2 regions of the Arthrobacter sp. R4 genome follow, and region 1 is predicted to be linked to the other one. Evidence: riboswitches for the same ligand, from Rfam matches in the RefSeq annotation. Region 1 holds a riboswitch; the other holds the start of a gene.
What was found. A riboswitch is a leader RNA that binds a small molecule or an ion and turns the genes downstream of it on or off. The one in region 1 is predicted to bind S-adenosylmethionine.
Positions count from the first base shown of each region.

Region 2: it holds a riboswitch for S-adenosylmethionine, as region 1 does, so the genes downstream of both, ACLKOZ_RS13660 (aminotransferase class V-fold PLP-dependent enzyme) here and ACLKOZ_RS19025 (DUF1737 domain-containing protein) in region 1, are expected to answer to the same signal.

Region 1 covers NZ_JBLWIJ010000032.1:108,849-113,290, reverse strand. The annotation lists gene ACLKOZ_RS19040 (CU044_5270 family protein) at 1-137, shown strand, start outside; gene ACLKOZ_RS19035 (O-succinylhomoserine sulfhydrylase) at 149-1,357, opposite strand; gene ACLKOZ_RS19030 (rhodanese-like domain-containing protein) at 1,358-1,768, opposite strand; gene ACLKOZ_RS19025 (DUF1737 domain-containing protein) at 1,765-2,022, opposite strand; SAM riboswitch class IV at 2,036-2,149, opposite strand; gene ACLKOZ_RS19020 (hypothetical protein) at 2,256-2,759, shown strand; gene ACLKOZ_RS19015 (acetyl-CoA C-acyltransferase) at 2,788-4,014, opposite strand; gene ACLKOZ_RS19010 (hypothetical protein) at 4,251-4,442, opposite strand, start outside.
Region 2 covers NZ_JBLWIJ010000021.1:74,620-79,061, reverse strand. The annotation lists gene ACLKOZ_RS13665 (class I SAM-dependent methyltransferase) at 1-106, opposite strand, end outside; gene ACLKOZ_RS13660 (aminotransferase class V-fold PLP-dependent enzyme) at 175-1,611, opposite strand; SAM riboswitch class IV at 1,647-1,760, opposite strand; gene hisN (histidinol-phosphatase) at 1,920-2,732, opposite strand; gene rsgA (ribosome small subunit-dependent GTPase A) at 2,831-3,946, opposite strand; gene aroA (3-phosphoshikimate 1-carboxyvinyltransferase) at 3,946-4,442, opposite strand, start outside.

The DNA of each region.
Region 1 (4,442 bases):
ACATCATCATTGATCCCGACACAGGGCTGCTGATCGGAGAACGAGTGGTCACGCTGACACCTGGCGAGACCTTCCCAGCCGGAACAGCGACCGCTTGGACCTCGGTTGAGACCTCAGTGGTCAATTCCGCCCCGTAAGCAGGCGCCGATCAGATCTGCTTGAGCGCCTGTTCGAGGTCGCGGATGAGGTCGTCCGCGTCCTCAAGGCCCACGGACAGCCGCACCACGCCGTCGCTGAGCCCGATGGCGGCGCGGCCTTCGGGACCCATGGCACGGTGGGTGGTGGTGGCCGGGTGCGTGATGAGGGACTTGGCATCGCCCAGGTTGTTGGAGATGTCGATGATCCGCAGCGCGTCCAGCAGCGCAAAGGCGGCGTCCTTGCCGGAGCGGCCGTCCGTCGTGGCGAGCTCCAGGGTGAGGACGGTGCCGCCGGCCTTCATCTGCTTGGCGGCGAGCTCATACTGCGGGTGCGATTTCAGCATGGGGTACTTGACCCAGCTGACGGCAGGCTGCTGTTCGAGCCATTCGGCCAGCCGCAGCGCCGTGGCTGAGGAATGGTTCACGCGCAGGGCCATGGTTTCCAACCCCTTGGTAAGTACCCAGGCGTTGAAGGCGGACAGCGACGGGCCGGTGTGCCGCATGAGCTGCTTGACCGGCCCGTCGATGAATTCCTTGGTGCCCAGGATGGCGCCGCCCATGACCCGGCCCTGGCCGTCGATGTGCTTGGTGCCTGAGTACACAATCACGTCTGCACCGAGCTGGCCGCAGCGCTGCAGCAGGGGTGTGGCAAAGACGTTGTCGACGACGACGGTAGCGCCGGCGGCGTGCGCCAGTTCGCTGACCGCGGCGATGTCCACGATTTCCTGCATCGGGTTGGACGGCGATTCGAAGAACACTGCCGTGGTGGGCTCCGACAGGGCCGCGCGCCACTGCTCCAGGTCCGGTCCGTCGACGAATACCGTCTCAACACCCCAGCGGGGCAGGATCTCGTTCAGGATCACAAAGCAGGAGCCGAACAGTGAGCGGGCTGCCACTACGCGGTCGCCAGCGGCCAGCAGGGCACCCAGGGCGGTGAACACGGCGGACATTCCCGACGCCGTTGCGAAGCACGCCTCAGTGCCTTCGAGCAGGCGGAGCCGTTCCTGGAAGGTGGCCACGGACGGGTTGCCGTAGCGGGAGTAGACAAAGCGCTCGTCCTCGCCGGTGAAGGCGCGCTCCGCTGCGGCGGCGGACTCGTAGACGAATCCGGAGTTCAGGAACACCGGTTCGGTGGTCTCCTGGAAGTTGGTGCGGTCCAGCCCGCCGCGGACGGCCTGGGTGTCAGGGCTCCAGCCGGCGGCATCTTCGTTGAAGGTCACTTAGTTCTTTCCCAGGTTGGTTGGCAGGCCGCGGTTCTTCCAGCCGTTGACGGTGCGCTCGCCGTAGCGGTCCGGTTCGCCTTCGAAGCCCTCCAGGACGTTGTAGGAGGTGAAGCCGGCCTGCGTCGCGGCGATGGCGGCCGAGATGGAGCGCTGGCCCGAGCGGCAGATGAACAGGAGTTCGGTGCCGGTGTCCTCCGGCGCCTGCTGCCTCAGGTCGGTGAGGAACTCGGGGTTGGGAATGCCGCCAGGGAACGTCCACTGTATGAACAGGGGGTCGTTGTCGGTTGCCTTGGTGTCAGGGATGCCGATGTGCGCCCACTCACCCTCGGTGCGGACATCCACCAGGATGGCGCCCTGTTCCAGCTTGGTCCAGGCTTCCTGCGGGGTGAGGTCTCCGGCGTAGCTCACGCGTGGCCCTCGCCTTCGAACTCAAGGTCTTCCACGGCGGTGGCGACGGCGGCGTCCGCACTGGCGATGGCGGCCGGGAGGATGAGTGCCTGCGCCACAATCACCTGGCCGCCGTTGGACGTGGCAGCCGGGCTGCCATGCAGGACATAGCCTTCGGCCAGGGCGGTGGAAATCCGCTCACAGAAATTACGGTCGTCCGGGCCTGTGATGAGCCGGTACGACAGTTTTTCTTCAGGGGCAGGTGCGTCAGACACGACGGATCTCCTTCTCTCACGCTTGCAACTCGAATGTCGATATGCCGAGTATTCACCTGAGGCACCCCGCCGCGAAAGGGAGGGTTGCCGACCGGCCAGTCAGGGCTTGGCGCCGGTTCTCATTACTCCTCAAAAACGTAACACTTGGCCCGCCTGGCCGCACCGCCGCCGTCGTCATGTTCCGTAACCAACACGTGCTTCCGCGGCCGTCACCCGGACGGGACAATCAGTTCATGGGGAAATCCGGGCGGGGACTGGCTTCATTCGCTCGTTTGAGGACTGCCGCTGCATTCCTCGTACTGGCAACGGTGGCCACTGGCTTGAGTGGTTGCCGGGACGTCTTCGCGCCGCCGCCCTGCATGCCGCCCGCGTACACAGTCACGCCGTCGGAAGCCAAGCCCGGTGAGCAGGTTACGGTCAGCGCGCAGGACACCAGCTGCGATGCCCGCTACGGGCAAAACGCGCAGGTCCAGGTGACGGTGCGGGACGCCTTTGGATCGCTGATGCTGGAGGAACTCGCACCCATGAGCGACGACGGCGCGTTTACTTTCGTGTTCACCGTCCCGCCGGGCGCGGCTCCCGGCAAGGCGGCAGTGGGGGCGCACCCGTACAACCTGGATTGGTGCGACGACACCGGGGTTAACAACCGGGCCGGCGCGGGGCCCAGGACGCTTGTCCTGGTCTCGTGTGCCGAGCGCCTGGTGCCGTTGCTAATACTGGCGGGTACCGGGGCCTGAGCAGCGCCGACGCCCGTGGGGACGGGCGTCAGGCCCTGAGGATGAGGGCCTCGCCCTGGCCGCCGCCGCCGCACAAGGCCACGACGCCGATGCCGCCGCCGCGCCGTTTCAGCGCCAGGGCCTGGTGCAGGACCAGCCGTGCCCCCGATGCGCCGACGGGGTGGCCCAGCGCGATCGCCCCGCCCTCGGCGTTGATCTTCTCCGCCGAAATGCCAAGGTCCTGGGCTGACTGGATGATCACCGAGGCGAACGCTTCGTTGATTTCCACCAAGTCCAGGTCCTCCACCGAAATCCCTTCTGCGCGGAGTGCTTTTTCGATGGCGCGGGACGGCTGGGAATGCAATGAGCCGTCCGGCCCGGCTGTCTGCCCGTGGGCGCCGATCTCGGCAATCCAGGTGAGCCCCGCCCGTTCGGCGGCCGCCTTGCTGGCCACCACGACGGCGGCCGCGCCGTCGGAGAGGGGAGAGGCGGAACCTGCGGTGATGGTGGCTGAGTCTGCCGTGGAAAAGGCGGGCTTGAGCGCCGCCAGGGCCTCCGCCGTCGTGCCCGGCCGGATCCCCTCATCGGCATCGACGGTGACGGCAGGGCCGCGGCGCTGCGGGATATCCAGGGGAACGATCTCTTCGGCGAGCAGTCCTGCATTCCGCGCTGTTTCGGCCCTCTGGTGGGAGCGGGCGGCAACTTCGTCCTGCTCCCCGCGGCTGATCCCGCGCTCAGCATTGCCTGCATCGGTGGCGGCGCCCTGCAGGATTCCGGAGATGGGATCCTGGAGGGCGTCGTGGTTCAGGGAATCCACCAGCGGGGTATCGCCGATGGCCACGCCGGTGCGCAGGCGGGGCAGCAGGTGCGGGGCGTTGGTCATGGATTCCTGGCCGGCGGCCACGACGAAATCAGCCTCCCCGGCGCGGATCATCCGGGCCGCGTCGATCACGGCGGTCAGCCCGGAAAGGCAGAGTTTGTTGATGGTGACCGTGGGGACATCCCAGCCGATGCCTGCCGCCAGGCTTGCCTGCCGGGCCGGTCCCTGGCCGGCTCCTGCCTGGATGACCTGCCCCACGATTACCGCATGTACCTGCCCCGGCGCCACACCTGCGCGTTCCAGCGCATGGCGGATCGCATGTGCGCCCAGTGCGCTGGAGGAGAGGGAAGACAGGCTGCCGCGGAAACGGCCGAAAGGGGTGCGGGCACCTCCGAGGATGACGGCAGTGCGGTCCTCGTGGGCCGGGAAAGTGTTGGCCGTGGCGTCGTTGACCATGATGCTGCCTTTCGGTGGAGGCGAGGCTCGGGGCGACGTCCAGGCGCGCCCGGGGTGCTGTTTCCTCAAGCATGTCATGGGCGGTGGCGGTGCGGGAATGGAACGCAGGAAGGGCCGGGGTGGCCCCGGCCCTTCCAGTGCTGCCAGCCAGCCGATCGCCTGCGCCCGCTTCTTCGGGACCGCAGGATCTAGGCGGGATGGACGTTGTCAGGTGGCTGTTTCGGTCGTGAGGCTGTTCACGTCGCAGCCAGGTGTGGTGCCCTTGCCAGCACGGCGGCCATGAGCTCAGAGGTGGTTGCCAGGACGCGGGAGCCCCGGCACTGCGAGCAGCTGACGGCGGCCGCCAAAGTGTTCTTGCGTGCATCTAGAACCACCACCGAGTCCAACGCCAGGTAGGAATCGGTGTCACAGTCTGCGCACCAGGGCCG
Region 2 (4,442 bases), on a different contig from region 1:
CGGGGTAACCGGGGCGCACGCGTTCGTAGTGTTCGCCTCCGTCCTGGAAGCTCTGTCCAAGCTCCTGACGGCGTACGTGGTCAAGTTTGGGGCCACCCCGTGCCACGTGCAGCCTCCTTCGCCAGATGCCCTTGGGTATCCTTCGAATTTACCGCATGGGCGGGGTAACCCGGGTCAGTCGTCGATGCAGGGGGCAGCGCCTGCCGTGCCAGGCGTATTGGGTGCCCAGTCCGGGTATTTGCGGGTGTCGTTAGCCGGAACCCAGCGACCCGAGTCAACCACATAGTCCCAGCCCAGGCCGGTTCGGCGGAGTTCCTCGATGCCAGCCAGGAGACGCTGGGCGTCTTCGAGGCGGGACCCTACGCCGAAGCTTGCCCGCAGGGAGCCGGAAGGGAGGCCCAGGCGCTTCAGCAGGGGGTGGGCACAGAACCGGCCGTCGCGGAGGCCTACGCCGTGTTCTGCTGACAGGTAGGCAGCCACCAGGCCGGCGTCGTAGCCTTCCACCGAGAAGTTCACTACGCCGATGGTGTCGGTGTCCGGATCGGTGTCCTTGAAGATCTGGTGTACCGTCACGCCTTCGATCTTCTGCAGTCCCTCCACCAGGAACGACCGGATAGCCGACTCGTGGGCGTGCCACCGGTCCTGATCCAGCGATGCGATGACCTGGGTGGCGCGAGCCAGTGTGGCTGCGCCCAGGACGTTGGGCGAACCGCCCTCGTGCCGGGCTGGGCCGGTGGCCCAGCTGACGCCGTCGAGCCTGGCCTCCCGCACCGCGCCGCCACCGGCAAGATGCGGCGTACCCGCGTCGAGCCAGTCCGACCGCCCCACGAGGACGCCTGCGCCGAAGGGCGCGTAGAGCTTGTGGCCCGAGAAAGCGAGGTAGTCGACGTCGTCGGCGCTGATGTTGATCCGGCGATGTGGCGCGAGCTGCGCGGCATCGACGACGATCCGGGCGCCGTGCTGGTGGGCAAGGGCGGCGAGGGCACGGATGGGCAGGATTTCGCCGGTGACGTTGGAGGCGCCCGTGACGGCGAGCAGGCTGATTCCGCCCTGTTCCAGTTCGGCACCGAGGGCCTCGATGGTGCCGGCCACGGTGTCGGCCGCAACGACGCTGCGGTGCGGGACGCCCTGCCACGGCAGGAGGTTGGCGTGGTGCTCGATGTCGAGGTACAAAACCTCCCCCGTGGGGCGGCCGTCCGCGGACGGAAGGCACCCGGCGAGGAGGTTCAGGGAGTCCGTGGTGTTCCTGGTGAAGATGACGGAGTCACCGGGCCGGCCTCCCACGAAGTCACGCACGATGTTCCGGGCGTTCTCGTAGACGGACGTGCTGATCTGGGATGCGTAGCCGGCGCCGCGGTGGACGCTGGCGTAGAACGGCAGGATCTCGTTGAGGTAGGCGGAGACAACCGAGAGGGCCGGGGCGGAGGCGCCGTAGTCCAGGTTGGCGTAACGCACGTGGCCGCCCTGGATCAGCGGGGCCTGGATTTCGGCGCCGGTGACGGCGGAGAGCGGCCGTCCCGCAACGGCGAGCCGTTCGCTGAACAGGGCTGCGGTCTCGTTTGCGGCCAGGGTACGGACGGCGGAGTTGGGGGAGACGGTGGCTGTTGTCACAGAGACCTCACTTTAGAGGGACTCCCTGTCCCGGGAATCCGCGCTTGCCGGGTCCGTTCCGGACCGGCCTGGTCGTCACCCGGGGCACCCCACCGCGAATGGAGGGTTGCCGGCCAGCAAACCGGGGTTTCGCGCTGGCACTCGTGACCTGTTAAGAGCGTAGAACATGGGCGGGGCGGGCAGGAAGCCCGTCCGAATGTTAAGGCTTTTGTTACGCGCGGATGGAAATACCCATGGTTATCCGAAGATACGACGGCGGACGCCCCCATCAGGAGGCGTCCGCCGTTGATAATTCGGCACTTGGGCTGCTAGAGGAGGTCGTCCAGGTCAGGGTTGAGCCGTTTGAGGACTTCCGAATGCAGGATGGAGTTCGTCGCAAGCGCGTTGCCGCCAAACGGACCGTCTTCACCCTCGAGGGAGGTGAAGCGGCCGCCGGCCTCCACCACGATCGGGACCAGTGCCGCCATGTCGTAGAGATTCAGCTCCGGCTCACACGCGATGTCCACGGAGCCTTCGGCCACCATGCAGTAGGACCAGAAGTCGCCGTAGGCACGCGTGCGCCAGACGTCTTCGGTGAGGCCAAGGAAGTCATCCAGGTTCCCGCGGTCCTTCCAGCCGCTCAGGCTGGAGTAGGACAGGGAAGCGTCCGAGAGTTTCGACACGTCTGAGACCTTCAGCCGGGTGGCCGCAGCCAGTGACCGGCCCATGTAGGCGCCTGCGCCCTTGGCAGCCCACCAGCGCTTGCCCAGGGCAGGGGCACTGACGACGCCGACGACGGGCTCTCCTTCGTCCACAAGCGCAATCAGTGTTGCCCACACCGGTACGCCACGGACAAAGTTCTTGGTGCCGTCGATGGGGTCGATGATCCAACGCCGGGAGCCATGGCCTGAACTGCCGAATTCCTCGCCCAGGACCGCATCGCGGGGGCGGGAACGGGAAAGCTGGCCACGGATGGCTTCTTCGGCGGCCTTATCGGCATCAGTGACCGGGGTCAGGTCCGGCTTGGTCTCGACGTGGAGGTCCAGTGCCTTGAAGCGGCTCATGGTCTGGTCGTCCACGGAATCGGCCAGCACGTGGGCCAGGCGCAGGTCATCGTTGTAGCTCGAAGCGGGTTGGATCATGGTTCCAAACTACCGTCAAAGCGCCGTGTGGTTGGGGACCCCGGCTTCGGGCGGCGTCCTGAACAGCCCGGGCGCTGCTCCCAGCCCGGCCGGGCGGGTCAGTTGACGCTGCCCAATTCCTTGGTTTCTTGCCCCTCCATGCGGGGATCGGTGCCGAGCAGGCGCCGGAGGGACGCGAGCCTGGCAGGTCCGGTTGGGCCCGCATGGCCTTCGGCAACCCAGGAGTCCAGGCCGCAGTTGACTGCGCTGGCATTGTGTTTGCAGCCCCGCTCGCACGCATCAGTGCCCGGCTCCAGGTCCGGAAAGGAGCGGAGGATGCGGTCTGCGTCGACATGCGCCAGTCCGAAGGACCGGATGCCGGGGGTGTCGATGATCCAGCTTCCAGCAGGGGCGTCGGCCAGCTTTAGGGCCAGGGCTGAGGAGGACGTGTGGCGTCCGCGGCCTGTCACGGCGTTGACTCCGCCCGTGGCTCGCTCGGCTCCGGTCAGGGCGTTCACCATGGTGGACTTGCCTACGCCTGAGTGCCCCAGCATCACCGTGACCTTGCCATCGAGGTAGGCCCGAAGCTGGGCGACGGCATCGCTGTCCAGGCGCGCCGAGAGCCCGTCGTCGGAGCGGGCATCGATGCCGGATGCAGCGGCGTCGGCCGTCCGGCTGATGATGACCGGGAAGTCCAGGTGCTCGTAGTTCGACAGAAGTTCGGCAGGGTCTTTGACATCGGCTTTCGTGACCAGCAGGATCGGCTCGATGCCGGCGTCGTACGCGGCGACGAGTGCGCGGTCAATGAAGCCGGTGCGTGGTTCGGGATTGGCCGCCGCCACCACAACAACGAGCTGGTCGGCGTTGGCCACAACTGCCCGTTCAACGGGGTCGGTATCATCGGCGCTGCGCCGCAGGAGCGTCCTGCGGTCCTGGATCCGGACCAGCCGGGCAAGCGTGTCCGGTTCCCCGGAGACATCTCCCACCAATGAAACGAAGTCACCAGCGACCACGGGGGACCGGCGGAGTTCCCGTGCCCGTGCGGCGATGATGATGCGTTCTTCCCCTGAATCTTCGCCGACCACCGCTGTGTATCGGCCGCGGTCCACGGTAATGATCCGTCCTGTCACGGCGTCGTCGTGGCTGGGGCGGTCCTTGGTGCGGGGCCGGGAACCTTTCTTGCTGGGGCGGATCCGGACGTCGGATTCGTCCCAGGAGTCAGTGCTGCGTGCCACTATGCGTTACCAGCGGGTTCCGGCGTACCAGGTTCCTGGCCCTGCGCGATCATGTCTTCCCACAGCCGCGGGAAATCGGGCATGGTCTTGGCCGTGGTGGCGATGTCTTCTACTTCTATGCCCTCCACTGCGAGGCCCAGTATCGCCCCTGCAGTTGCCATTCGATGGTCCGCATAGCTGTGGACGACGCCGGAATGCAGCTTGGCCGGGCGGATCACCAGCCCGTCGCTGGTTTCCTCGGCGTCGCCGCCCAGCCGGTTGATCTCGGCGACCAGGGCGGCGAGCCGGTCAGTCTCATGGCCGCGGAGGTGTGCGATACCGCTGAGCCGGGAGGGGCCGCTGGCAAGCGCGCAGAGCGCCGCGACAGTGGGGGCAAGCTCACTGGTTTCATCAAAGTCGGCGCCCTTGATCTGAGCTCCGCCGGTGACCGTGAGGACGCCGTCGGCCAGGCTGACCGTGGCGCCCATGTCCGCAAGGATACTGCGCCAGAGGTCAC